DNA from 4 places in the Rhizobium sp. Leaf341 genome. Region 2 is predicted to be linked to each of the others. Evidence: predicted binding sites of a transcription regulator. Region 2 holds the regulator's gene; each other region holds the start of a gene.
The links. The regulator PhoB, encoded in region 2, activates phosphate uptake and scavenging genes when phosphate is short. The targets are predictions, from matches to a motif close to TGTCATNNANCTGTCAT.
Positions count from the first base shown of each region.

Region 1: ASG03_RS10845 (esterase-like activity of phytase family protein) is a predicted target of PhoB. The motif match lies at 3,600-3,616, and genes of this name have one in related genera.
Region 3: ASG03_RS10455 (esterase-like activity of phytase family protein) is a predicted target of PhoB. The motif match lies at 3,341-3,357, and genes of this name have one in related genera.
Region 4: phnF (phosphonate metabolism transcriptional regulator PhnF) is a predicted target of PhoB. The motif match lies at 3,050-3,066, and genes of this name have one in related genera.

Region 1 covers NZ_LMPE01000010.1:219,227-226,254, reverse strand. The annotation lists gene ASG03_RS10855 (metallophosphoesterase family protein) at 1-469, opposite strand, end outside; gene ASG03_RS10850 (MarR family winged helix-turn-helix transcriptional regulator) at 708-1,190, shown strand; gene ASG03_RS10845 (esterase-like activity of phytase family protein) at 1,320-3,512, opposite strand; gene hupB (DNA-binding protein HupB) at 3,843-4,118, opposite strand; gene lon (endopeptidase La) at 4,407-6,827, opposite strand.
Region 2 covers NZ_LMPE01000003.1:705,816-712,843, forward strand. The annotation lists gene argF (ornithine carbamoyltransferase) at 1-748, opposite strand, end outside; gene ASG03_RS04915 (aspartate aminotransferase family protein) at 860-2,059, opposite strand; gene ASG03_RS04920 (GcrA family cell cycle regulator) at 2,497-3,063, shown strand; gene phoB (phosphate regulon transcriptional regulator PhoB) at 3,183-3,866, opposite strand; gene phoU (phosphate signaling complex protein PhoU) at 4,056-4,766, opposite strand; gene pstB (phosphate ABC transporter ATP-binding protein PstB) at 4,822-5,637, opposite strand; gene pstA (phosphate ABC transporter permease PstA) at 5,652-6,974, opposite strand; gene pstC (phosphate ABC transporter permease subunit PstC) at 6,971-7,028, opposite strand, start outside.
Region 3 covers NZ_LMPE01000010.1:138,856-145,883, forward strand. The annotation lists gene ASG03_RS10445 (RNA degradosome polyphosphate kinase) at 1-264, shown strand, start outside; gene ppx (exopolyphosphatase) at 277-1,797, shown strand; gene ASG03_RS10455 (esterase-like activity of phytase family protein) at 1,901-3,268, opposite strand; gene ASG03_RS10460 (AraC family transcriptional regulator) at 3,401-4,306, opposite strand; gene ASG03_RS10465 (DUF2000 family protein) at 4,305-4,712, shown strand; gene rnd (ribonuclease D) at 4,783-5,928, opposite strand; gene ASG03_RS10475 (multicopper oxidase family protein) at 6,043-7,028, opposite strand, start outside.
Region 4 covers NZ_LMPE01000003.1:941,622-948,649, forward strand. The annotation lists gene ASG03_RS06020 (ABC transporter permease) at 1-98, shown strand, start outside; gene ASG03_RS06025 (D-ribose ABC transporter substrate-binding protein) at 230-1,177, shown strand; gene ASG03_RS06030 (DeoR/GlpR family DNA-binding transcription regulator) at 1,357-2,202, shown strand; gene phnF (phosphonate metabolism transcriptional regulator PhnF) at 2,285-3,019, opposite strand; gene phnG (phosphonate C-P lyase system protein PhnG) at 3,131-3,592, shown strand; gene phnH (phosphonate C-P lyase system protein PhnH) at 3,589-4,179, shown strand; gene ASG03_RS06050 (carbon-phosphorus lyase complex subunit PhnI) at 4,183-5,286, shown strand; gene ASG03_RS06055 (alpha-D-ribose 1-methylphosphonate 5-phosphate C-P-lyase PhnJ) at 5,283-6,182, shown strand; gene phnK (phosphonate C-P lyase system protein PhnK) at 6,179-6,952, shown strand.

The DNA.
Region 1 (7,028 bases), on a different contig from region 2:
GCTGAGGCCCGGGAAAGGACGGCAGGAGGCTGTCGGGCGCATGCGGCTGGTCGAAGCCGATCCCGTGGATATAGACGGCGCGCCCGTCGGCCAGGGTCGCCGCCTTGACGGATTTCGCACGGTTGGAAAAGACATGAACGTTGTCGGGAAAGGTCAATTCGCGGCGAATGGCCGACTGGTTGTCGTGATTGCCGCGAATGACGAAGACCCGCACGCCGGCCGTCTCCAGCCGGCGCATCTCGCCCATCAGGAACAGGGCCGTGTTCATCGAGGTCTGCGACCCGTCGTAGAGGTCCCCCGCGATCAGGAGGGCATCGACGGCCTCTGCGATGCAGAGATCGACGATGGCCGTCAGCGCGGCGCGGGTGGCACCGCGGACATGCTCTGCGAGCTCCCCGTTGCGGAGCGCCAGACTGCGGAGAGGAGAATCAAGGTGAAGGTCTGCGGTATGAATGAAGCGGAAAGCCATGCCCGACCATGGCCCTGCCAGCGCACGGACGTCAATCGTTTCGGCGTTCTCGCCGTCGTCTTTCCACCGGGCGGTCACCTTCCGACCTGCACACGCCCTCACTGGCCGGATGCTGTGGCGCATGGGCTCCGGCGGCTTGTGTTGCTCTTCAGGAACCCCGATCCACTTTCACGCGACCCGGTTTCAGATCGCCGCGAAGGCATTTGACATGGGCCCTCATAACGTCCATCTCCACGTGATGAAAACGACATTCGACGTCTCCGACAAGCTGTTCGAGCTCTATCATCGCGTCCACCGGCTCATCAACCAGTCGATGACGGAGGAAGGCGTGTCGCTGGCCCGCAGCAAGTTCCTGTTCTTCCTGAACAAGCTCGGTCCCTGCCGCTCGACGGATATCGCCTGCGCGCTCAACTTCGCGCCCCGCACGGTGACTGAAGCCATCGACGGACTGGAGCGCGACAAGCTGGTGGTCCGCCAGCCGGACCCCGAGGATCGCCGCGCCAAGATCGTGTCCATTACCGATGTCGGCCGGATCGCGCTCGAGGCCGCGGAACATCCGCGCAAACAGCTGATCGAGGAAATCTTTTCGGCACTGGACGACGAGCAGCTCGACCAGCTGCACGACATCGTCAGCAAGCTGGTCCGTCGCACGGACGAAATCCGCGAGCGGCGCGAGCAGGACGAGGCCGCCATGGCGTCGGTGACGGCGCACGAGGCCTGAGCGCCGACAGCTGGCGCTGCGCCAACGCGATCGGGCCATCGGGTCATCGCACCGGCCGGAGGGCCAGGACGAACGCCGGACGGCCAAGAGGAACCGGGCACGAGGCCCGGTCCTGTCCTCCGACAGCGGTCACATCGCGTTGATCGTGCCGATGGTCCAGAACATCGTCTCGCCCGAGCTGTCATCGACGCCATCATTGTCGGTGACGACATAGCCGGTGCCCGTCCCGTCGATCGCAAAACCCTCGACCTTGTCGAGCACGTAGCCGTTCAGCGCCTTCAGATCGGGGAGCAGATCCCGGAATTCCTCCTTGGCGACGACCGGCAGCGGACCACCGAGCTTGGCCGGCTTCAGTTGGGCGAGTGACACCCGGAAGATCTTCTTCAGTTTCGCGGCCTGTCCGACGAGATTGTCGCGTTCGATGACATAGGCGTTGTCGCCGTAGATCGTGATTTCGGATAGGCCGACCCAGCCCTCGCCCGTCGTCTCGAGAGGATAGCGCACGGCGCCCCATTCCCCCGATTTCGGCGTGTAGGAGACGAGCTTGACGAAGCCTTTCTCGTCGTCCTTCCATTCGCGCTGCACCGCCATCCACAGGGTCGTATCATCGCCCTTTCCGGCAACGGCGATGCCTTCGAAACCGTAGCGGGTCTCTGCGGCGCGCAGCTCTTCGGGAAGCGGGATTTCCTTCTTGATCTGGCCCTTGGCGTTGACCTGGTAGAGCGCATGCGGCACCAGCTTGTCGGCATTGCCTTCGGATGCCAGCCAGAAGCCATCCTCCGTCGCGACGATGCCCTCGATGTCGAGCTTCTGCGCCGGTGCGCCGTCGCGGGTGATGGTCAGCGCATCCGTGATCTCAGCCGGGCTCTTCGTCGCATCGATGGTGAAGATGCGCGGTTCGGCGCCATAGACGCTGTCGCTGACGGCATAGAGCTTGCCGGGCGCACCCGGCACGGCCGCCAGACCCGAGAGAGCGCCAAAGCCGATCGGCACGCCGTCCTTCTCTGCGGAGCGGAGTTGCGGATAGGCCGGCTTGCCCTCCTTGCGCTCGTAGATCATAACGTGCGAGCGCGCCGCCCCGTCTTCGACGAGGTCGGCCTCGTTGGCGGTGACCAGCAGGTTTCGGCCTGGAATGGCCACGCCGCCTTCCGGCGAGATGCCCGACGGCAGAAGCTGGAGCAGGTGCGGCTCGGCGCCGGTATCCTTGTAGACACCGACGAGCGATGCCCGCTCGGCGAGCACGAAGAACAGCCGATCATCGCCGAAGGTCGCCGCTACCAGCCCCTCGGGCTCGATGCCCTTCGCCGCGGAACGCTTCTCGGGATAGTGACCCACGGCCGCCGCCGCATGCTCCAGGCTGGCGCCGGCCTCGAAGAGCACCGTGCCGCGGGTATCGAAGATGGTGAAACCGCGCGCACCGCCCTTCCAGTCTCCCTCGTTGGCGACAACCAGCCTGTCGTCGTCGAGCCACTTGACCGCATCCGGCTCCCGGGCCACGCCCTTCAGCGTGCCGGTGAAGGAAAGCTTGCCGTCCCGCTTCGTGTCGATGCCGTCAAGATCCACCGTGCCGGCCGAGAAATGCGAGACGACCTTACCGGAGCGCCCGTCGAGGATGACGATATGGTTGTTTTCCTGCAGCGTCAGTGCGATCTGGTCGCGACTGTTGAAGGCGACGAACTCCGGTTCCGGATCCTCGCCGCCGACGTCGGCCAGACCGGTCAAGGCGACATGGCGGATGGTGGCGCAGTCGGGCACGCCGTCGTTGAGCTTCACGATGACCAGATCGCCGGCCGGCATCTGCGGCAGCGCGCCGTCGTTCACCTCTTCGTCGCGCTCGTTCTCGATCGCAATGGCGGCGAGCGTCCGGTCCTTGTTCACCGCAACCGAGTCCGGCTGGCCACCCAGTTCGCAAGCCGCCGTCACGGCGCGGCTTGCAATGTCGACCGCCGCAAGCCTGCCTGACGGATTGGCGCGGTTCGGGCTCGTATTGACGGCAACGAGGGCCTTCGGGCCGGCAACCGTCACGGAGGTCGGCTCGCCGTCGAAGCGGACGACGCCGCCCGCCTTCGGTGACGCAGGGTTCGTGATGTCGATGAAGCCGATCGCCTTCTGGGGGCTGTCGGAATAGACCAGCGTCATTCCGTCGTCGGTGGCCGTGACAATTTCGGCAGAGGTCACCGTCTTGCGATCGACCCCGGCCGGCAGGTTGTCCGCCACGGCGAAGGACGCGATGCGGTTGAAGACGGGCTCCGCAGACGCGGGGCCGGCCACCGAGGCCGCAAGCAGGGCCGCGAGCGCGGCGGTGACGGATACGGTTTTCATGAGACATCCCCTCGACATGATCGCGGCGTCCAAGCCGCGGTGCCGGCAGACTGGTCGCGGCACCTGCCGGATTTCTGGCGTGCCCATATGACAGGGGAATGACAGGAACGAAAAAGGCCCGGGATGACCCGGGCCGGAAGACGAGGAGAGCGGCCTGAGCCCTCTCCTGTTGCTGGCGGATGGCAGGACCGGGAGAAGCCCCTGATCCCGCATCGCAGCGCCGCTTGAAGCGCGCGGTCTGCCGGGGTTCCCTTGGGAATGCCGGCGCCGAACGCTGATGTCACGACCCCTGAGGCGAAGCGTTGACGCCGCCCCGGGGATCGCAAGGCCTTAGGAGTTGACCGCGTCCTTGAGGCCCTTGCCGGCCGCAAACTTCGGAACGTTGCGCGCGGGAATATCGACTTCCGCACCGGTGGAGGGGTTGCGGCCCTTGGAGGCTTCGCGACGGCTGACGGTGAAGTTGCCGAAGCCGACGAGGCGTACGTCGCCGCCGTTCTTCAGTTCACCCTGGATCACGTCGAACAGTGCTTCGACAGAGGCGGCAGCCTCCTTGTTCGTGATGCCGGCCTTTTCGGCAACAGCCGATACGAGCTCATTCTTGTTCATGTTTCCACCCTTTCAACTTGGTCCGAAACGACTTGTTTTCGGGCGACCGTACCATCGTCGCAGCGGTCGCCTTGGCAACCCAATCGCGCCGAATGCCCGGAAATGCAAGGCTTTGCGGTGCATTTTACGAAAAAAGACCGGCACAAAGGCCGGTCTTCCACTGATAAAGCGATGGATAACGGTGCAGGCGCCCTCCAGGGAGAGCCGAACCCTCGCGCCCCTGCCCCTTGCGAGACCGGTCGGAGAGCACCGGGGGAGCGAAGCGTTTGCTCCCCCGGGCCTGTATCTTCAGTGGGCGAAACCCGCTGTGGTTTCGTCCGTATCGTCCGCAACCTTGACCGGCGCGGCGTTCTTCGCCGGATCCCACTCGATGGCTTCGGGCATGCGGACCAGAGCGTGCTTGAGAACCTCGCCAATCAGCGACACGGGAATGATTTCCATGTTGTTCTTCACATTATCCGGAATTTCCGCCAGATCCTTGGCGTTTTCTTCCGGGATCAGCACCTTCTTGATCCCGCCGCGCAGGGCCGCGAGAAGCTTTTCCTTCAGGCCGCCGATGGGCAGAACCCGGCCGCGCAGGGTGATTTCCCCTGTCATGGCCACGTTCTTGTCGACCGGAATGCCCGTCATGATCGAGACGATGGCGGTGGCCATCGCAACGCCGGCCGAGGGACCATCCTTCGGGGTCGCCCCTTCGGGAACGTGGACGTGGATGTCGCTCGTGTCGAAACGCGGCGGCTCGATGCCGAAGTCGATGGCGCGCGAGCGGACATAGGAGGCTGCCGCCGAAATCGATTCCTTCATCACGTCCTTCAGGTTGCCCGTCACCGTCATGCGGCCCTTGCCGGGCATCATCACGCCTTCGATCGTCAGCAGTTCGCCGCCGACCTCGGTCCAGGCCAGACCCGTGACCACGCCCACCTGGTCGGTGCGCTCGGCTTCGCCGTGGCGGAAGCGCGGAACGCCCAGATAGTCATGGATGTTCTCGGCCGTCACCTCGATGCTGGTGGCCTTGCCCTTGAGGATCTCGGTGACCGCCTTGCGGGCGAGCTTCATCAGCTCGCGCTCGAAGGAGCGGACGCCCGCCTCGCGGGTATAGGTCTGGATGACCGCCATCAACGCGCCGTCCGTCACCGAGAATTCGGCGGGCTTCAGGGCATGATCGGCGATCGCCTTGGGCAGGAGGTGCCGCTTTGCAATCTCCAGCTTTTCCTCTTCCGTGTAGCCGGCGATGCGGATCACTTCCATGCGGTCCATCAAGGGCGCCGGAATGTTCAGCGTGTTCGCCGTCGTGATGAACATCACGTTCGAAAGGTCGTATTCGACCTCCAGGTAGTGGTCCATGAACGTGGCGTTCTGTTCCGGATCGAGAACCTCGAGCAGGGCCGACGACGGATCGCCTCGGAAGTCCTGGCCCATCTTGTCGATTTCATCGAGCAGGAAGAGCGGGTTGGACTTCTTGGCCTTCTTCATCGACTGGATGACCTTGCCGGGCATCGAGCCGATATAGGTCCGGCGGTGGCCGCGGATCTCGGCCTCGTCACGAACGCCACCCAGTGCCATGCGGATGTATTCGCGGCCGGTCGCCTTGGCGATCGACCGGGCGAGCGACGTCTTGCCGACGCCCGGAGGACCGACGAGGCACAGGATGGGGCCCTTGATCTTGGCGGAGCGCGCCTGCACGGCGAGATACTCGACGATGCGTTCCTTGACCTTGTCGAGGCCGAAGTGATCGAGCTCCAGCACCTTTTCGGCCGCGTTGAGATCGGTCTTGACCTTCGACTTCTTGTTCCACGGAATGCCCGTCAGCCAGTCCAGATAGTTGCGCACGACGGTGGCTTCCGCCGACATCGGGCTCATCTGGCGCAGCTTCTTCATCTCGGCGTCGGCTTTTTCCCGCGCCTCCTTGGAGAGCTTGGCCTTGTTGATCTTGTCTTCCAGTTCGGCCATCTCGTCGCGGCCTTCCTCGCCGTCGCCGAGCTCCTTCTGGATCGCCTTCATCTGTTCGTTCAGGTAGTATTCGCGCTGGGTCTTCTCCATCTGGCGCTTGACGCGCGAGCGGATCCGCTTCTCGACCTGCAGCACGGAAATCTCGCCTTCCATGAAGCCGAGCGCCTTTTCCAGGCGCGCTTTCACGCTCGTCGTTTCCAGCATTTCCTGCTTTTCGACGATCTTGATGGAGAGATGCGAGGCGACCGTGTCGGCCAGCTTCGAGTAGTCCTCGATCTGGCTGGCGGCACCGACGACCTCGGGCGAAATCTTCTTGTTGAGCTTTACGTAGCTCTCGAACTCGGAGACGACCGAGCGCGAAAGGGCTTCGATCTCGACCGGATCTTCCGCGGGTTCGGCCAGCGGGTGCGCCATCGCCTCGTAGAATTCCTCGCGACGGGTATAGCCATCGATCTCCGCGCGCGACCGGCCCTCGACCAGCACCTTCACGGTGCCGTCAGGAAGCTTCAGGAGCTGCAGGACATTGGCGATTGTGCCGATCTGATAGATCGCGGAGGGCTCCGGATCGTCATCGCCGGCATTGATCTGGGTCGCAAGCATGATCTGCTTGTCGGTACCCATGACCTCTTCCAGGGCGCGGATCGACTTTTCGCGACCCACGAAGAGGGGCACGATCATATGAGGGAACACCACGATGTCACGCAGGGGAAGGACTGGGAAGGTCCCGCTCTCGGCTGCCGAAGACGTTTTGTTCGTCATGTCATTTCCTTTCCGTCCCGTTTCCGGGAGCGTTACCCGAAGCACTTCAAGGATGCTTCCGGTCATCACTTTTTCCACTGTCACAGGTGGAGGCTGCGAGACCCGTTTTCAACCCTTCGACGGTCCGGCCGGCAGCATTCCCGGCAGCTATCGAAGCGTATCGCCCAATAGAGGCTACGTGACTGTCGCGGACCTTGCCAT
Region 2 (7,028 bases):
TCAGCGCAGCATTGACCTGATAGGGCTGGAAGACGTTGTGTCCCCGGGCGCGATGCTCCTGGTTCATCGACACCCAGGTGTCCGTGACGACGCAATCGGCACCGGAGACCGTCTTTTCCGCGTCATGCGACAGGATCACGTTGCCGCCATTGTTGCGCGCCCAGTTGAGAATTTTGTCGTCGGGTTCGGAGCCGAGCGGCACCGCCATCTTCATCGTGTAGCCGAAACGCGCCGATCCCTCGATGAAGGAATGCAGCACGTTGTTGCCGTCGCCCGTCCAGGCAATGGTCTTGCCCTTTACCGGGCCGCTATGCTCTTCGAAAGTCATGATGTCGGCCATGATCTGGCAGGGATGCGTCGTGTCTGTCAGGGCATTGATGACCGGCACGGTCGCATGTTCGGCAAGCTCGAGCAGGCGGCTGTGGTCTGTCGTGCGGATCATGATGGCATCGACGTACCGAGAGAGAACCTTGGCCGTATCGCCGATCGTCTCGGCGCGACCGAGCTGCATTTCCGTGCCCGAAAGGAACAGCGTCTCGCCGCCGAGCTGGCGCATGCCGACGTCGAACGACACACGGGTTCGGGTGGAAGGCTTTTCGAAGATCATGGCGAGCATCTTGCCGGCCAGCGGCTTTTCCGCAGTCCCGGCCTTGGTCGCTGCCTTTCGCACCCGGGCATCATCGATGATGGAGCGCAGGTTCTCTGCCGACATGGCGGAGAGATCGAGGAAGTGGCGAGGTTCGGCCATGAAAATGCGGTGTCCTGTCCTTGTGCCCGGGGGCGGCTCCAAGGCGTTCTTGGAGCCTATGCCTTCTGCGCGGGCCGGCTGTCGGTAATCCTGATGTCGAAGGCGTCCAGATCACGCACGCGCGCGCTGTTTGACCGCCGTCAACGTTTCGCTGGCGCGTTCGATGCGGGCGAGACCCTCGCGGGCTTCGTCCGCGCTGGTGATCAGCGGCGGCAGCAGGCGGATGACGTTTTCCCCTGCGGGAACGGCCAGCATCTTCTCCGCCCGGATCGCCTTCAGCAGGTCGGCGGAGGGAACCGCCGCCTTGATGCCGAGCATGAGGCCTTCGCCGCGGATTTCCTCGATTACATCGGGGAAACGATCGGCAAGCGAGGCCAGCCCCTGACGGAAGACGAGTGCGACATCCCGCACATGCTCGAGAAACCCATCGCCGAGAACGACGTCCAGCACGGCATTGCCGATCGCCATGGCCAGCGGATTGCCGCCGTAGGTCGAACCATGCGTGCCCGCGACCATCCCCGAGGCGGCCTCTTCCGTGGCAAGGCAGGCGCCAAGCGGGAAGCCGCCGCCGATGCCCTTTGCGGCCGCGAGGATATCCGGAGATATGCCGGACCATTCATAGGCAAAGAGCTTGCCGGTTCGTCCGACGCCACACTGGACCTCATCGAAGATCAGCATCAGGCCGTGCTCGTCGCACAATGCGCGCAGCGCCTGCAGGAAGGCCTTGGGTGCCGGGCGTATCCCGCCCTCGCCCTGGATCGGCTCGATCAGGATCGCCGCGGTTTCCTCGGTGATCGCATCCTTGACGGCATCCAGGTCGGCAAAGGGGACCTGGACGAAGCCCGGTGCCTTGGGGCCGAAGCCTTCGAGATATTTCGCCTGGCCGCCGGCCGCGATCGTCGCGAGCGTGCGCCCGTGAAAGGCGCCCTCGAAGGTAATGACGTGGAAACGCTCCGGCCGGCCCTTGGAAAACTGGTAGCGGCGCGCCGTCTTGATGGCGCATTCCAGCGCTTCCGCACCGGAATTGGTGAAGAAGACCTTGTCCGCGAACGTGTTGTCGGTCAGACGCTTGGCGAGCTTTTCCTGCCCGGGAATCTCGTACAGATTGGAGAGATGCCAAACCTTTTCGGCCTGGTCCTTCAGCGCTGCGACGAGATGCGGATGCGCGTGGCCAAGGGAATTGACGGCGACACCTGCGGCGAAGTCGAGATAGCGCGACCCATCTTCCGCCACCAGCCAGACGCCCTCGCCGCGCTCGAAGCGCAGCGGCGCACGCATATAGGTCTCGTAAAGCGGGGTTGCCTCGGCCATCGTGCCTGTCTCCTCGTCCTGTCCGCACACTCTGCGGGGAAGGTTCGATCCGTTTTGCAGCGGCCGACAGCGCCGGCCCGAAATGAAAAATACCGCCCTGACGGCGGCGAGCGCACTATCGGTATTTCGGGTGCCGCTGTCAACAAAACTCCCGGAAAGACAGGCCTCGGATGCATTTTTCGAGCACGATGCTTTCCGGCAAAAAGGTCTTGCAAATATATCACGCGGCGACAGCAAGTTGGGGAAAACCCAAAAATCGATTCGGCGCGATTCCCGGGACTCTTGTCACGGAGTCACCCCGTCTCTACGTTACCAAGGAATTGCTAGACGCATGCGGCGGACCTAGTCACCAGAAGAGTCAAGGCGTTGCAGCTTCGGAGCCATCCGGAGCGCGGTGAGGGATTCGTCCTTTGGTACGGCCTGGAACGGAGACGACAATGAACTGGACTGACGAGCGGGTAGAGAGACTGAAGAAGCTCTGGGCCGAAGGGCTGAGCGCGAGCCAGATCGCGGCGCAGCTTGGTGGCGTCAGCCGCAACGCCGTCATCGGCAAGGTTCATCGCCTGTCGCTTCCGGGCCGCGCAAAGGCAGGCGGCGCCTCGCCGAGCGCAACCCGTCCCAAGCGCCCCGTCGTCGTTGCCCGTCCGGCAGCACCGGAAGCCGTGGTGGCGAGCACAGCCCCCCGCTCCGCCCCCCAGCGTTCGATGGCCCGCCCGGTCAGCGTGAACGTCATCGAAGATTCCGAAAGCGCATTCGCGCCGGAAACCGCACTGGCGGTAACGAACAGCGCAGGCAGCGCGACGGGCAGCAATGTCGTGGTGCCCATGTCCCGCAAGCTGGTGCTGACGCAGCTGACCGATCGCACCTGCAAGTGGCCGATCGGCGACCCGATGAAGGACGAATTCCACTTCTGCGGAAACGACTCCCCAGATAGCTCGCCCTACTGCACGTTCCACGCCAAGCTGGCCTATCAGCCCTCGGCCGAGCGCCGTCGCGCCCGATAAGAGAACGCCCTGCAGTCGGAACGCAAGAACGCCTTCTTCGCTCTGCGAGGAAGGCGTTTTCGCTTCAGGCCTCGGCCGGAGCACGCGCAGCGGGTAAGCAGCTTTGCTTCGCGACAGGCTCAGCTTTCCAGCGAGTAGCCCGCTCCGCGTACGGTGCGGATCACGTCCTGCATGTTGGAGAAGTTAAGCGCCTTGCGCAGGCGACCGACATGGACATCGACGGTGCGCTCGTCGACGTAGATATCGTGCCCCCAAACGCCATCGAGAAGCTGCGAGCGCGAGAAGACGCGGCCGGGCGACGACATGAAGAACTCGAGCAGACGAAATTCGGTCGGGCCGAGACGGACTTCCCGGGTCTTGCGGTGGACGCGGTGCGTCTCGCGGTCGAGCTCGATGTCGCCGCATTTCAAGAGCGACGACAGCACTTCCGGACGCGCGCGGCGGAGCATGGCTTTCACGCGGGCGATCAGTTCCGGCGTCGAGAACGGCTTGACGACATAATCATCGGCGCCGGTGGCAAGACCACGGACCCGCTCGCTTTCCTCGCCCCGTGCCGTCAGCATGATGATGGGAAGACGCTCCGTCTCGCTGCGCTGGCGAAGGCGCCGGCAGAGCTCGATGCCGGACACGCCGGGGAGCATCCAGTCGAGGATGAGCAGATCCGGCAGCCGTTCCTGCAAGCGAACCTCTGCCTCGTCGCCCCGATTGATGGTATCGACATCGAAACCTTCGGCCTCAAGATTGTACCGCAGCAGGACGCTCAGGGCTTCTTCATCTTCGACAACGGCTATTCTCGGCTGCATTTCTGGACTCCGTAGTGTCCTCGTCGCGTGACGAGGCCTTCGCCAGAACCCGAAGGCGGCGATCATCGTTGACAGTTCAGGCATTTCGGCAAGAGACCACCCTTCGGCCGCCATCCCCAACCTCGAGACAGCGACCGGTCTCAAGACCGAGGACGACGCCGCAGGATGGATTTCTCCCGCGCCGTTCGCTCAGGTGGAGAGTGCGCCGACAGTGTTCGACGAGTCGTCCTTCGGACGTTCGCCGAGCGGCTGCGCGCCGGTCGTCATGTAGTAGATCGTCTCAGCGATATTGGTCGCGTGGTCGCCGATGCGCTCGATGTTCTTGGCGCAGAACAGGAGATGCGTGCACGGGGTAATGTTGCGCGGATCCTCCATCATGTAGGTCAGGAGTTCGCGGAACAGCGAGGTGTAGATCGCGTCGATCTCGCCGTCTCGCTCCCGGATGGCCTTTGCCTTTTCCGCCGAGCGGGAGGCGTAGACATCCAGGACTTCCTTCAGCTGCATCAGCGTCAGTTCGGCCAGATGCTCAATCCCCCGCGCCAACTGGCGCGGCAGACTGGCACTGGAGACCGCGATGACGCGCTTGGCGGTGTTCTTGCCAAGATCGCCGACACGCTCGAGGTCGGCCGCAATGCGGATCGACCCCATGATCTCGCGCAGGTCGGCCGCCATCGGCTGCCGCTTGGCGATCGTGATGATGGCCTTCTCGCCGATCTGGCGCTCGGCGTCATCGAGCACGACGTCGTCGGAAATCACCTTCTGGGCGAGACCCAGATCGGCGTTGACCAGGGCCCGCACGGATTCGGCCACCATCTGCTCGGCAAGGCCGCCCATCTCGGAGATACGGCGGCTGAGATATTTCAGGTCTTCGTCATAGACGGATACGATATGGGTTGCCATGGATCCTGTCCTTGGAGTTCGGTCACGGGCACTTGTCTATCGGTCGCACGACCGGTCAGCCGAAGCGTCCCATGATGTAATCCTGCGTGCGCTGGTCGTCGGGATTGGTGAACATCTTGTCGGTATCGTTCTCCTCGACGAGATTGCCGAGATGGAACATGGCGGTGCGCTGCGAGACGCGGGCTGCCTGCTGCATGGAATGCGTGACGATCACGATCGTGTAGTTGGCGCGCAGTTCGTGGATGAGCTCCTCGACCTTGGCGGTGGCAATCGGGTCGAGCGCCGAGCAGGGTTCGTCCATCAGAATGACCTCAGGACTGACGGCAACGGCGCGTGCGATGCAGAGACGCTGCTGCTGACCACCGGAGAGACCGGTGCCGGATTCGTGCAGGCGATCCTTCACCTCGTTCCAGAGGCCGGCCTTCTGCAGGCTCTGCTCGACAATGGCGTCGAGTTCGGCCTTGCTGCGGGCAAGACCGTGGATCTTCGGGCCGTAGGTCACGTTTTCATAGATCGACTTCGGAAACGGATTGGGTTTCTGGAAGACCATGCCGACGCGGGCGCGCAGTTCGACCACGTCGATCGAGGGATCGTAGATATCACCGTCATCGAGCGTGATCTTGCCGGTGACCCGGCAATGATCGATCGTATCGTTCATGCGGTTCAGCGTCCGCAGAAAGGTCGACTTGCCGCAGCCCGACGGGCCGATCAGCGCCGTGACCGTATTCTCGCGGATGTTGAGGTTCACGTCGAACAGCGCGCGCTTCTCGCCGTAATAGACCGACACATCCTTGCCGATCATCTTGTGAGGGACAGCATTCATCTTCTGATCGACCGCCTTTTCGAGAGTCGCTTCTGACATCATGTTCATTGTTTTCTACCTCACTACCAGCGTCGTTCAAAGCGGCGCCGCAACAGGATCGCGCCAAGGTTCATGATCACCAGGAAGACCAGGAGCACGATGATCGCACCGGAGGTCCGCTCCACGAATGCACGTTCGGCTTCATTGGCCCACATGTAGATCTGGACCGGAAGGGCCGTCGAAGGTTCGAGCGGCGAGCCCGGGAAATCGACCACGAAGGCCACCATGCCGATGAGAAGCAGGGGAGCCGTCTCTCCGAGCGCATGCGCCAGACCGATGATGGTGCCCGTAAGGATGCCCGGCATGGCGAGAGGCAGGACGTGGTGGAAGATGGTCTGCATCTTGGAGGCGCCCAGGCCGAGTGCTGCGGCCCGGATGGACGGCGGCACCGCCTTCAGGGCTGCACGCGTGGCGATGATGATGGTGGGCAACGTCATCAGGGTGAGGACCAGACCGCCGACGAGCGCCGCCGAACGCGGCATGCCGGCGAAATTGATGAAGATCGACAGGCCGAGCAGACCATAGACGATCGAGGGAACGGCCGCGAGATTGTTGATGTTGACCTCGATGAGGTCGGTCAGCTTGTTCTTCGGAGCGAACTCTTCGAGATAGATCGACGCGGAGACCCCGATCGGCAGCGCGAGCACGAGAACGATCAGCATCATGTAGAGCGAACCGAGGGCCGCAACGCCGATCCCCGCGGCTTCCGGCCGCGACGAGGCGCCCGAGGTGAAGAGGCCCGTGTTGAAGGACTTCGTCATTGCGCCGTCCTGCGCGAGCGTCTGCATCCAGGCGAGCTGCTTGTCCTTCACCTTGCGGTTGGCCTCGTTGACCGTCACGTCGATCTGGCCCTTGTTGGCCGAGTCGATGTTGCCTTCGGCCAGCAGTGCCACCGGGACGGTCTGGCCAATGATGGCGGGATTGGCGACGACGACATCGCGAAGCTGCGTTCGCGCGCTGGCCGAGACCATGTCGGTCGCCAGCTTCACGTCGGCGCGGTTGGCCGGATCGATGCCCAGCTTCTGCACGAGAGCATCGCGCACCAGCAGCGGATAGTTCGCCGTCATCAGCTTGGCGGGATTGCTTGCCCGTTCGTTCTTCGGGTCAATGACCTTTTCGCTGAAGGTGATCGGCAGGACGATCTCGGTCTGCAGGAAGGCGGTGTAGCCCTTGGATACGACGGTCCAGAGGAGGAGGCCGAGGAAGAAGATGCCGATGGCGATCGCCGCGATGCCATAGGCGCGAAAGCGACGTTCTGCGGCGTAGCGGCGCTTGATGCCGATATCGCGACGGCTGACGACGGGACGCGGCGATGCACCGGCGAGCGATGAGGTCATGTCGGTCATTCGTACTGTTCCCGGTATTTGCGCACGATGTAGAGCGCGTAAATGTTGAGGCAG
Region 3 (7,028 bases), on a different contig from region 2:
GAGACCCTCGTACCTCTCGTCAACCGGACCGTGCACGAACAGGTCCTGTCGCAGATCATGCTGGCAAATCTCATCGATAATCAGCAGAGCTACGAAATTCTCGAGGACGGCACCTCGCGACGGATCTCGGTGTCCAAGGACAGCGAGCCGTTCAATGCGCAAGTCTACTTCATGACCAATCCCAGCCTGTCCGGCCGGGGCGAGGCCCTGAAGTCGAGTGCGCCCAAGGTTATCGCCGGCTGGGACAGCGACCGCAGAAAGTAAAGCTGGACCCGTATGGTAGAATCCGAAGCTCAGGGGCGCTTGCCTGGCATCGCTCCTGTTTCCGTCGTCGATATCGGGTCCAACTCGATCCGGCTCGTGATCTATGAGGGCCTCAACCGTTCGCCTGCGGTCCTGTTCAACGAAAAGGTCATGTGCGGCCTCGGCAAGGGCATCGACGCCACCGGGCAGATGGACGCCGAAAGCGTCGAGCGGGCCCTGAAGGCGTTGCACCGCTTCAAGGCGCTGGCGACCCAGGCGCGCGCTTCCACCGGCTTCGTGCTGGCGACGGCCGCAGCGCGCGATGCCTCCAACGGTCCCGACTTCATCCGCCGCGCCGAGCACATTCTCGGACAGAAGATCCGCGTCCTCTCGGGCGAGGAAGAGGCCTATTTCTCCGCCCTCGGCATCGTCAGCGGCTATCATGATCCCGATGGGGTCGTTGGCGATCTCGGCGGCGGCTCGCTGGAGCTGGTCGATGTCGTCGGCCGCACGATCGGCACCGGCATCACGCTGCCGCTCGGCGGCATCCGGCTGTCGGAACATGCCGGCGGATCGCTGGAACGGGCCCGCGCCTATGTTCGCAAGACGGTGAAGAACGTCGACGTTCTGAAACGCGGTGCCGGGCGCAATTTCTATGCCGTCGGCGGCACCTGGCGCTCCATCGCCAAGCTGCATATGGAGCTCAGCGACTACCCGCTGCACATGATGCAGGGCTATGAGATGAGCTTCGAGGAGGCCATGAACTTCCTGCCGGAGGTGATCGAGCCCAAGGACGTCAAGATCCCCGCCTTTGCCGCGATTTCGCGCAGCCGCCGCAATCTCTTGCCGTATGGCGCGATCGCGCTGCAGGAGACGATCGCGCTCCTGAAGCCCGCGCGCATCTCGTTCTCGGCGCTCGGCGTGCGCGAAGGCTACCTGTTCTCGCTGCTGTCGGAGCAGGCCCGCAATGCCGATCCATTGCTGACGGCCGCCTCCGAACTCGCCATCCTCAGGGCTCGATCGCCCGAGCATGCCCGCGAACTGGCCCAATGGACAGGGCGGGTCCTGCCGGTTTTCGGCGTCGAGGAAACCGAGGAAGAGGCGCGCTACCGCCAGGCCGCCTGCCTGCTGGCCGACATTTCCTGGCGGGCGCATCCCGACTATCGCGGGCTGCAGGCGCTGAACATCATCGCCCATTCCACCTTTTCCGGCATCACCCATGCCGGCCGCGCCTATATCGCGCTTGCCAATTATTACCGGCATGACGGGCTGAACGACAACGGCGCCACCAGCCCGCTCTCCACCATCACCCCGGCGCGCATGCTGGAACAGGCCAAGATCCTCGGCGCGCTGTTGCGCGTGGCCTATCTCTTCTCGGCCTCGATGCCGGGTGTCGTGCGGAACCTCACGATCCAGCCGTCGACGGCGCCGAACATCGATCTCGATTTCGTGGTGCCGGCAGCCTACAGCGAATTTGCCGGCGAGCGCCTCGAAGGCCGCCTGCAGCAGCTGGCCAAGCAGACCGGCAAGCGCATCGCCTTCCGGTTCCAGTAGTTCCCGATCTTGACGGGGAGGGCGGTGCAACCATCCTCCCCGTCTTGAAGGCCCGTCTTTCCGGCCCGACTTGCCAGCAAGTCGCCAAAGGCCGGCCGCTGGCCTATTCGGCCTTGAGGAACTCGGCCACGTCGAGCAGCACGAATTCGTTGTCGTCGGCCTTGTCCAAGGCGCGGCCGGCCGAGAACGGCAGGTTGTTGTCGTTGCCGACGATGATGTGGGTGTCGTCGATCCGGTCGACGTTCTCGATCGTGACGAAGGGCATGCCGTAGACGCCGGGGGTGCCGCCCTGCCGGTTTTTGCCCTCGGGATCGGCAATAGCGAGGAGATCGATATAGCCGATCTTGCGGACGGCCTTGCCCACATTCGCCGCGCTCATGTCGATCTTGTAGACGCGCTTCAGCTTGGCCGGGGTCGCAAAGCAGTCCGGCTTCGGTGCCTTCGGATCGGCGCACGCCTTGTCGGGCGTTCCCGCGCCGTTGTCGCGCTCGATCACCAGGGCTGTCGTGTCGTCCAGCATGTTGAAATCGCCGATCGCCTCGCCGCCGCTTGCCAGAGGATAGAGCCAGCTGCGACCCGTCCATGCCTTGCTGGCGGCATCGAGTTCCAGGATGCGGAGCGCCGGATGCCCGTCCGCCTGCTCGACGGTCGCGGCGTCGGTCCAGATCGGACCCTCCAGCAGGCCGTAGAGCTTCGTGCCGTCCGGCGAAAGGGCGAGCCCCTCGAAGCCGCCGGAGCGCTTCAGGTTGAACGTCGGCATCGGCTTCGACGGGTCCGCCTGGACCGTGAGGACGGGATTGTCCGGCGACAGCACCGGCTTGTCCCCGGATACCGTCGGCACCACGTCCGTCAGGCGTCCGTCGCGCGTGAATTTCAGGATCCATGGGCCGAATTCCTCGCCGACGAAGAAACCGTCGGCCACCGGCTGGATCGATTCGACGTCGAAATCGGCCCCGGTCAGGTAGCGCGTCGCCGCGCCTTCCATGACGATCGGGAAGGGGGCCTTCCGGTCGGGGTCGGACAGGAACACGGTTTCGAGCGGAGTGACCGTGCCGGCGGCCCAGTCGATGCGGATATGGTGGAGCATGAGCATGGCGTCGCTCGAATTGAGCTTGGATCCGAAGCCGTTGTCCGACAGCGTCCAGAACGTGCCGTCGCCAACTGCCTTGATGCCGGAGAAGCCCTGCATCGGCTGGCCGTCGAATGGCAGCGACAGCCCGGTCGGGCGGACGCCATCCTTGCCGGGAACCGTGGCGAGGCCGGACGCGCGCTTGCGATCCGGGGTCGTGAACTTGCCGGACGTCTGCAGGTGCTCCGGTGCATCCGCCGGCGCCTTGATGATGGTCTCGGCGGGCAGGACGGCCTGTCCGGCGAGCGTGGCCGGAAACCGGCGCTCCTCTGCCTTGGCGGCTGTCGCGAAGGCCGCAGAGGCCAGCAGGAGGGCCAGGGTCGCGGTGGCTGAAAATCGCATGTCGGTATCCTCGGTCATGAAACGAACGAGACAGCGCGTACAGGCACCGAATGATGATGCCGCGACGGTTTGATGACGGATGCATGACGTCTCGCGGTCGGATGGAGGCCGGCCCGCGGGCCGGCTCCGGCATCAACCGCGCGACAGGGCGGCCCAGCGGCCGGGCGTCATGCCATGGGCCGTCTTGAAATGCCGGGTGAAGTGCGCCTGATCGGCAAACCCCGTCTCCAGGGCGATGTCGGCGAGCGGTCGCCCCGCGCGGATGAGGGCGCGCGCCTCCTGCAGCCGGCGCATGACCAGGTAGCGATGCGGGCTCGTGCCGAGGCGCGCGCGAAACTGGCGGGCGAGGGCGAAGCGGCCGAGCCCGGTCACGGCTTCCAGATCCGCCGACGTGACAGGCTGGCCATGACAGGTCTGGAGAAAGTCGCAGGCGCGCCGCACGGCCGTTTCGTCGACCCTGACCCCGCCGGCCTGCCGCAGTCTCGCGTGCCGCGACAGCCCGTCGGCAACGGCGCTGAGGAGTTCGGCGCAGTGGAGATCGTCGAGCTCGCCATCGAGGTCGCGCATCGCATCCGCAAGGCTTGCCCAGAGCGCGGGATCCGAGAAGACCGGCGACGCCACGAAAGGCAGATCGCGGCGGCCCAGCGCGTCGATCAGCCGTTCGGGCGGCAGATACAGCATCCGGTAGCGCAGCCCATCCTCCGTCGCGGCCCCGCCGTCATGCACCTCGTCGGGATGCAGGACGATGATGTTGCCCGGTGCGCTGTAGCGCACCTCGCCGCGGTAGCGAAACGTCTGGACGCCGTGCAGCGTCAGACCAAGCGCAGAGGTGTCGTGCCGGTGGGGCGCAAAGGCATTGCCGCGGAACGCGGCTTCGATGCGCTCGATGCCGGTCCCTTGCGCGATGCGGATGCGGTCCGTCATCGGCGCGGTGGTGGCCGATCCGCACGAACGTTCAAGATCGCCGCCTGCGCCATCGGCTAGAGACGCAGCGGGCGCAGTCGGCGCCCTGTATCCGAGAATGGAGTTCGCCGTCATGTTCGAAACCAAATTCGTCATCGTGTTGCGCGAGGATCTCGCCGTCTGGCAGAAGCTGAACGTCACCGCTTTTCTCACGAGCGGCATCGTCGGTGCAAAGCCCGACCTGATCGGCGAAGCCTATCGCGATGCCGACGGCAACGTCTACAATGCATTGAGCATCCAGCCGATCATCGTCCTGTCGGCAGGGGCAGACCTTTTGCGCACCATCCTCGCCCGCACGCTGGAGCGCGACGTCCGGTCGTCGCTCTATATCGAGGAGATGTTTGCCACCGGCCACGACGCGGCCAACCGGGCGGCGTTTGCAGCGTTCGCACCCGACCGCGCCAAGGTCGTCGGCCTTGCCTTGCATGCCGACAAGAAGATCGTCGACAAGATCGTCAAGGGCGCAAAGCTTCACCCGTAGAGGCGGTGCTCGCCCACGCGGCACTGGCCCAAGCCGCAGCGGGAGGATCGCCCGGTGCAAAGGCCGTGGATCAGAGTTCCACGGCTTCGATCTTGCGGTCCACGAAGCGCAACGCCACATCGCCCTGGATCAGCTTCAGCGCGATGTCCCCGAACAGCTCGCGACGCCAGCCTTTCAGCGCGCCGACATCGGCTTTCTCGCCTTCGGAGGCGATGCGTTCGATATCGTCGCTGTTGGCGATGATCTTGGCGGCGACGCCCTGTTTCTCGGCAACAAGCTTCAGCAGGACCTTGAGCAGTTCGATCGCGGCGGCGGCGCCTTCGCTCGTCTGGTTCTGGCGGGGCAGGCGCGGCATGTCGGCCTTGGGCAAGGCGAGCGCCTCGTTGACGGCCTCGATGATCGCGCCGCCCGCGCTGGAGCGTTCCCAGCCCTTGGGCACCGTGCGCAGTCGCGACATGGCCTCGGCATCCTTCGGCTGCTGCTGGGCGATCTCGTAGAGCGCGTCGTCCTTCAGCACGCGGCCGCGCGGCACGTTGCGGGATCTCGCCTCGCGTTCGCGCCAGGCGGCGATGCGCTGCAGCACGGCAAGCTCGATCGGCTTTTTCAGCCGCATCTTCAGCCGCTGCCAGGCATCGTCCGGATGCATGTCGTAGGTCTCGCGCGATTCGAGCACCGCCATCTCTTCCGTCAGCCACAGCGAGCGGCCTTCGCGCTCCAGCTCGGCCTTGAGGTGGTGATAGACGTCGCGCAGATGGGTGACGTCGGCCAAGGCATAGTCGAGCTGCTTGTCCGTCAGCGGCCGGCGGCTCCAGTCGGTGAAGCGTGAGGACTTGTCGATATGCTCGCCCTTGATGCGGCTGACGAGCTGGTCGTAGGAAACGCTGTCGCCGAAGCCGCAGACCATCGCCGCCACCTGCGTGTCGAAGATCGGATGCGGAATAAGGCCGCCGAGATGGAAGATGATCTCGATGTCCTGCCGCGCGGCATGAAACACCTTGATGATCTCGGGATTGGCCATCAGCGCGAAGAACGGGGCGAGGTCGAGGCCCTTGGCGAGCGGATCGACGATCACGGCGATATCCGGGCCCGCCATCTGGATCAGGCAGAGCTGCGGCCAGAACGTCGTCTCGCGCAGGAATTCTGTGTCGATCGTCAGATAAGGCGCCGTCGCCAGCGTGTCGCAGGCTGCCTGCAGCGCCGCAGTCGTATCGATAATGTCCATCGGATCTCCGGGGATGTGGAGGCGGGTTTTCTTTCTCTTCTCTTTTGATGCGGGGATGTCAACCAAGCGACATGAAAAAGCCGCGATTCGGCAGGCGCCGACCTGCCGTCAGACGATCCGGAGAAACGAGGACATGCCCGTCTTCTGATGCTCGATGATGTGGCAATGAAGCATCCAGTCCCCGGGATTGTCGGCAACCAGCGCAAGTTCCGCCTGCTCGTCCGGCTGCAGCAAAATCGTGTCCGTCGGCGGCGGCAGGATGGTGCGCTTGTTCGACGACAGGATGTGGAACGTCAGCCCGTGCAGGTGGATCGGATGCGCATGCGGCGTGCGGTTGGCGATCTCGAAGACGTAGCTCTGTCCAAGCTTCAACTCCGCGAGCGGCGCGACCGGGTCCGGCGTATCGCCCGGCCACGGCACCTTGTTGATGGCCCAGAACGTATAGCCGAGCGAGCCACAGATGCTGGTCCCGGCGGTGTGCTCGGCCGTTGCCGTGACGTCGAGCGGAATGCGCTGCGCGGACGCGATGTCCGGCTGCGCGATCGGGTTGGCCGCGAGCGGCCCGGCATCGCGCTGGTCGCGTTTCAGCGACGCACCGCGCGCGACCAGCGTCGCGATGGTCCAGGGGTTGGAGCCCCGCAGGTTGCCGATCGTGACGACCTGCCCCTCGCCATCCGGCATGCGCACGACGATATCCGCCCGCTGGCCCGGCCCGAGGTCGAGCGTATCGAGCAGCCGCGGGGCCGCAAGCGCATTGGAATCGAGCGCGAGAATGGCGGCGGGCGCGTCGATGCCGAGCGTATAGATGCGCGTGACGTCGGTTGCCGCGATCCGCAGCCGCACCAGTCCGCCGGCCGGTGCCTCGAATTGCGGGGCGCGCTGCCAGTTGGCGGTGCGCACCGTGCCATAGGTGCCGCCGCGCGCCGCGTCGCGGGGTTTGAACGGTGCGATGAACGCTCCGTCGGCGCCAAGCCGCCAGTCGCGCAGATTGAGCACGATCTCCGCGTCGAAGACGGGATCATCCGGCGTCTCGACCACGATGACGCCGGTCATGCCGTGGCCCATCTGGGTCAACGTGTTGCAATGGGGATGAT
Region 4 (7,028 bases), 240 kb from region 2:
TCGGCGTGTCCTCCTACTGGCAGACCGTCTTCACCGGCGCGGTCATCGTGCTCGCCGTCCTGCTCAACAGCATCCAGTACGGCCGCCGCCCGAAGTAAGAGGCGACCGACACACGACCTTCTCCGCATCACCGGCCTTCGCCTTTCGAGGAGAGGCAGAGGCCGGCCACGGACAAGCACCGCCGGGTGACCGGCACAACCGAACCGCATTTCAAACCGGGAGTGAGACCATGATGAAGACCGCAACCCGCCTCTTGATGGCAGCCGCAGCTGCCGCAACGATGTTCGCCAGCACCGCCTATGCCGAAGGCCTGATGACAGTGATCGTCAACGATCCGTCCAACCCCTACTGGCTGACCGAAGGCAATGTGGCAAAGGCCGCCGCTGAAAAGCTCGGCTATACCGCCACCGTCGGCGCACACAAGGGTGACACCAACACCGAAAGCAACCTGATCGACACCGCCATCACCAACAAGTCGGTCGCGATCATTCTGGATCCGGCCAATGCCGACGGCTCCGTCGGTGCGGTGAAGAAGGCCGTTGCCGCTGGCATCCCGGTCATTCTCGTCAATGCCGAGATCAACCAGGAAGGTCTCGCCAAGGCGCAGCTCGTGTCCAACAACGCTCAGGGTGCCGCCCTCGGTGCCACGCAGTGGGTGGAAGCCGTCGGCGACAAGGGCAAGTATGTCGAGCTCTTCGGCGCCCCCTCCGACAACAATGCTGCAACCCGCTCCAATGGTTACGAAACTGTCCTGACGCAGTATCCGGACCTCGAGAAGGTTGCCTCTGAGGTGGCTGACTGGGATCGCACCAAGGGCCACGACAAGATGCAGTCCATGCTGCAGGCAAACCCCGACATCAACGGCGTGATCTCGGGCAATGACGAAATGGCGCTCGGCGCCATCGCAGCGCTCAAGGAAGCCGGCAAGATCGCCAACGTCAAGGTCGGCGGCTTCGACGGTTCGCCGGATGCGGTCGCCGCCATCAAGGCCGGTGAACTGCAGTACACCGTTCTCCAGCCGGTCGCCGTCTTCTCGGAAGAAGCCGTGAAGCAGGCCGACAGCTTCATCAAGACAGGCGCGACGGGCGCCAAGTCCGAGAAGCAGCTATTCGATTGCCTGCTCATCACCAAGGACAACGTCGACAAGTACTCCGCACCGTTCGTCCTCGACAAGTAAGCCTCTCTGCGAGGAGGGCGCCGTCCGCGGCGCCCTCCTTTCGCGTTTATCCTCTCGCTGCTTCGCCCACTCGCCCCCAGCTTGCGAACGGGCTTTCCGTTGAAGGTTTCCCGCGCTAGGACGCACACAGCAACGGCGCCGCCGCGCGCTTGGCAACCACGACCAGAGGGGGCAATGGCATGACGAGCAAGACAATCGCCGGTCCGTTCATGTCCGAGCTTCCAAGCGACAGTCGCCATGCCCGCCAGATCGTGCGTCGCCAGCTGATCGCCGAGGCGGTCATGGCCGAGGGGTCGATGCGGATCGAGGATCTGACCGACCGTTTCGGCATCAGCCTGATGACGGCGCACCGGGATGTCGATGAACTCGTCAGCCGCGGCCTGTTCCGCAAGACACGTGGCATCGTGACCGCCGCCCCAACGAGCTTGATCGAATCCAGTGACGTCTACCGCTCGAGCCGCCAGGCCCGCGAGAAGGCTGCGATCGCCCAAGCCGCGATGACCTTCATCGAGCCGGGCCAGGCGATCTTCTTCGATGACAGCACGACCGTGCTGCAGATGGCTCATCACCTGCCCGAAAAAGTGCCGCTGACGGTCATCACTAACTCCCTCAATCTCATGAACGAGCTGAAGGCCGTGCCGGACGTCACGTTGCTTGGCCTCGGCGGGCAGTTCTACAACTGGTGCAACGCCTTCATGGGGCGCATGACCATTCGCGAAATCGAAAAACTGCGTGCCGATACGGTGTTCATGTCGATGTCGGCCATTCTCGACGATGTCGCCTTTCACCAATCGCCGGAAATGGTGGAAACAAAGCGGGCCATGTTCGACTGCGCCGCCATGCGGATCCTTCTGGCGGACCACACGAAATTTGAGCGCCGGGCACTCTATTCCTTCGCCGCGCTCACCGAGTTCGATCTCGTGATCGTTGACGACAACATCGCGCCCGAACATCTGGAGCGCATGCGCTCCAAGGGCATCAACCTGATGATCGCGCCCGTGGATCGGCCAAAGGCCGCGCGGTAGCGGTTTCGCCCAGAGCATTCACAACCGACGGAACGCGGTTCGGCGTTCGATCCTGCGGCGCCCCTTTTTTTACAGGAAAGGTCTAGCGAGCGCTGTCCGGGTTGGAAAAGACGAGTTCCATGCGATCCGCGAGGAAGCGGGTACGGATCGCCTGCACAGGCCGACCTTCCAGGTCCACGTCGACAGCATTGGCAACGAGCACGATGGCATCGGCGGCGCAGGACAGCGCATCGGCATCCGTCGCAGCGATCCGTTCGGCCGTCAGACGCGTCTCGCGCCGGCGATAATCCGAAAGACCGCAACGCTGAAGGGCCTGGGTGATCGAGCCTTCCTGTGCATAGGCGGCGATGATGCCGGGGAAGCGCTCGGCGGAGAAATGGGAGGTGGAGCGCGACAGAGGCACGCCATCCACCACGGCCATATGGTCCAGCCGGTGGAGCGGAGCGCCGGGGGCGAGCCCGAGCAGCCGTGCCATGACCATATCCGCCACCACTTTCTGCGACCCGACGAGACGCCCCGAGGGTTCCAACGACTGCCGCATCATGTTCTCGGAGAAACGCGCCCGCGTGCCGATCGGATAGGAGATCCGCGGCTCGACGGGATTGACGAAGGTTCCGCGGCCACGTTCCGCCCGCACGATCCCCTCCGCCGCCAAAGCCGCGATGGCGCGACGCACTGTATGGCGATTGACGCCGTAGTCCGCTGCCAGGTCCGTCTCTGGGGGCAGACGCGCGGTCACCGCGCCCGACGTGATCGAAGCGCGGATTCCGTCCGCCACGCGCCGCCAGCGTGAAACGCCATCGTCCTGCCTGTCCATGACATTTCCTTCCCGCACAGCCACGCCGCTTGTCACAGCGGCGTCATGGTTTTCGGGTTATAAGTCGCCATGAGATTGGTTGTCTATACAAATAGACAAATAGGATTCAGAATGAGTAGAGCTGATGAGAAGCCGGGCCGCAAACGCGCCCTCGACGCGATGGCATCCATGCCGGCCCAGCTGCTGTGCGAACGCTACGGCACGATCGCAGCGGCCGCACCACGGGCAATCCCTGTGCGCGGTCCGGAAATCGGTGCGGTGATGGTCCGCGGGCGGATCGGCGGCGGCGGGGCACCCTTCAATCTCGGCGAAGCAAGTGTAACGCGGGCAACCGTCAAGCTCGACAGCGGCGAGGTCGGCCACGCCATCCTTCTCGGCCGGGACTTGAAGAAGGCGCGCATGGTCGCCCATCTCGATGCGCTCGGGCAGCGTACGGAATGGCAGCCCGTGATCGAAGCGGATGTCGTCGCGCCGGCGCTTTTGCTCGAGACCGCTGCCCGCCGGCGGCGCGCGGAAGAAACGGAAGCAACGCGCGTCGACTTCTTCACGCTGGTTCGGGGAGAAGATCGATGAGCCTTGCCTTTGTCGATGGCGGTTTCGCCGAACCTGTGTTCGGGTCACAGCACGCCTTTCGGGCGCTGATGGATGCCTTTGCGCGCCCGGGCAGCATCGCCGACCTCTCCGGCCTTGCGGTTCCGCCCGCCCCCATGTCGCCGGCTGCGGGCGCGTTTCTGCTCGCGCTCGCTGATCAGGACACGCCGGTGTTCTTTGAGACGGACATGCCGGATGCACAAGCCTGGGTTGGCTTTCACACCGGCGCGACTGTTACCCGCGACGCGCCATCTGCCCGCTTCGTTCACCTTTCCGATGCCGGTGACGCCGCTGCCTGGAACCGTTTTGCGCGCGGCACCGCCGAGTATCCGGATCGCTCGGCATCGCTGCTGCTGCCGGTCGCTGGCCTGCGTGGCGGCCAAAGCCTCATTCTCAAGGGGCCGGGCATCGAGACGACGCGTGAGATTGCGCCGCAGGGTCTGCCGAGGGGCTTTGCCGATGTCATGGCCGCCAACCGTGCCGGCTTTCCGCTCGGTTTCGATCTCGTCCTCGTCGCGGGCGGCGAGGCGCTGGCCCTGCCCCGCACCACACGCATCGAAGAGGTCTGAGCCATGTATGTTGCCGTCAAGGGCGGGGAAGCCGCTATCGAAAAGGCGCACCGGCTGCTGGCCGACCGACGCCGCGGGGATCGCTCCGTTCCCGCGCTCTCTCTGGAACAGGTCGCCGGCCAGCTTTCGCTCGCCGTGGATCGCGTCATGGCCGAGGGGTCGCTGTATGATCCGGACCTGGCCGCCATGGCCGTCCGCCAATCGCGCGGCGACCTGATCGAGGCGATCTTCCTCATCCGTGCCTACCGCACCACGCTGCCCCGCTTTGGTGCGACGCGTCCGGTGGAAACGGCGGCCATGCGGATCGAACGACGCGTTTCGGCCACCTACAAGGACATTCCGGGCGGACAGCTGCTCGGACCGACCTTCGACTACACCCATCGCCTGATCGACCCGGACATGGCCGGCGACCATCCCGTCGCACCCGGTGCGCTTCGCGAAATGGCCGGCGATGCCGCCTATCCCCGGGTAACGGATATCCTGAACGACGAAGGCCTGATCGAGCCGGATGTCGCGTCGGATGTCGAACCCCGCGATCTGACCCGCGATCCGACCGGCTTTCCCGCCGGTCGCGACCTGAGACTTCAGGCGCTGGCACGCGGCGACGAAGGGTTTCTTCTGTCGCTCGGCTATTCGACCCAGCGCGGCTACGGGCGCACGCATCCCTTTGTCGGGGAAGTGCGCATCGGCCTCGTCGATCTGGAGATCGACCTGCCCGAGCTAGGCTTTGCCGTCAACATCGGCGCGATCCGCGTGACGGAATGCCAGATGGTGTCGCAGTTCAAGGGCGGCGGCGAGAACGGCCCGCGCTTCACGCGCGGCTATGGTCTGGTCTTTGGCCAGTCGGAACGCAAGGCCATGGCAATGAGTCTCGTTGACCGTGCGCTCCGTGCAGACGAGTTCGACGAGAACCGCGTGGCGCCGGCACAGGACGAGGAATTCGTTCTCTCCCATTGCGACAATGTCGAAGCGACCGGCTTTGTCGAGCATTTGAAGCTGCCGCATTACGTGGATTTCCAGGCCGAACTCGACCTGCTGCGCATGCTGCGGCGGGAACATGCCGCGAAGACGACCGCAGAGACGGACCGACAGGAGGCCGCGGAATGACCCTGCCCACCTACAACTTCGCCTATCTGGACGAGCAGACCAAGCGCATGATCCGCCGCGCGATCCTGAAAGGCATCGCCATCCCTGGCTATCAGGTGCCTTTCGCCTCCCGTGAAATGCCGATGCCCTACGGCTGGGGCACGGGCGGCGTACAGGTGACGGCCGCCATTCTCGGGCCGGACGACGTTCTCAAGGTGATCGACCAGGGCGCCGACGACACGACCAATGCCGTCTCGATCCGCGCTTTCTTCGCCAAGACCGCGAATGTGGCGACGACGACGAAGACGGCGGACGCCACGATCATCCAGACCCGGCACCGCATCCCGGAAGAGCGGCTCCAGGCGCACCAGACCCTCGTTTTCCAGGTTCCCATCCCCGAACCGCTGCGCTTTCTAGAACCGCGGGAAACGGAAACGCGGGTGATGCACGGACTAGAGGAATACGGCCTCGTTCATGTGAAACTCTATGAAGATATCGCGCAGCACGGTCACATCGCCACGACCTATGCCTATCCGGTGAAGGTCGAGGACCGCTATGTTATGGACCCCTCCCCCATCCCGAAATTCGACAATCCAAAGCTCGGTCGTTCGCCGGCGCTGCAGCTCTTCGGCGCGGGACGCGAAAAGCGCATCTATGCGCTGCCGCCTTTCACCGAGGTAGCGAGCCTCGATTTCGAGGATCATCCGTTCACCGTTCAAAGGTTCAGCCGTCCCTGCGCGCTCTGCAACGCGGCCGGCGTCTACATGGACGAGGTGGTCACCGACGACCGAGGCGGACGCATGTTCGTCTGCTCGGACACCGATCACTGCGAGACCCGGCAGGCGGACGGCCACACGGGCCCCGGCATCCCCCAGCTCGGACCTCATGCCGAATCCGACCAGGAGAGCGCGCGATGACCGATCCCATTCTCTCCGTCCGCGGCCTCGAAAAGCGCTATGGATCCTTCGTCGGCTGCACGGACATCGCCTTCGATGTCTGGCCCGGCGAAGTCGTGGCCATCGTGGGCGAGTCCGGCTCCGGCAAGACGACACTGCTCAACTGCATTTCGGGCAGGCTCGAACGCTCGGCCGGTGAAATCCGCTACAGGCTGCGCGATGGTCGCTTTCCCGACCTTGCGGAACTTTCTGAAGCCGAGCGCCGGTTCCTGATGCGCACCGACTGGGGCTTCGTCCACCAGTACCCGGCCGACGGGCTGAGGATGCGGGTGTCGGCCGGCGCCAATGTCGGCGAGCGGCTGATGGCCGTCGGTGCCCGTCACTACGGCGATATCCGCCGTACGGCCGGCGACTGGCTTTCGCGCGTCGAGATCCCCACAGTGCGGATCGACGACCAGCCGATCGCCTTTTCCGGCGGCATGCGACAGCGTCTGCAGATTGCCCGCAACCTCGTCACGCATCCCCGCTTGATCTTCATGGACGAGCCGACCGGAGGCCTCGACGTGTCCGTGCAGGCGCGCGTGCTCGACCTTCTACGCGGCCTCGTCACCGACCTGTCGCTCGCCGTCGTCATCGTCACCCATGATCTCGCGGTCGCGCGTCTCCTGTCGCAGCGCATGATCGTGATGAAGGGCGGGCACATTGTCGAGGCCGGGCTGACGGACCGGGTGCTGGACGATCCGCGCCATGCCTACACCCAGCTTCTCGTCGCTTCGATCCCTGAGTCCTGAACTCCAACACCTCTCAGCCGGAGTCTGCCCGTGTCCCTATCCTCCGCCGTGTCGTCCCCCTCCGGGTCTCGTCAAC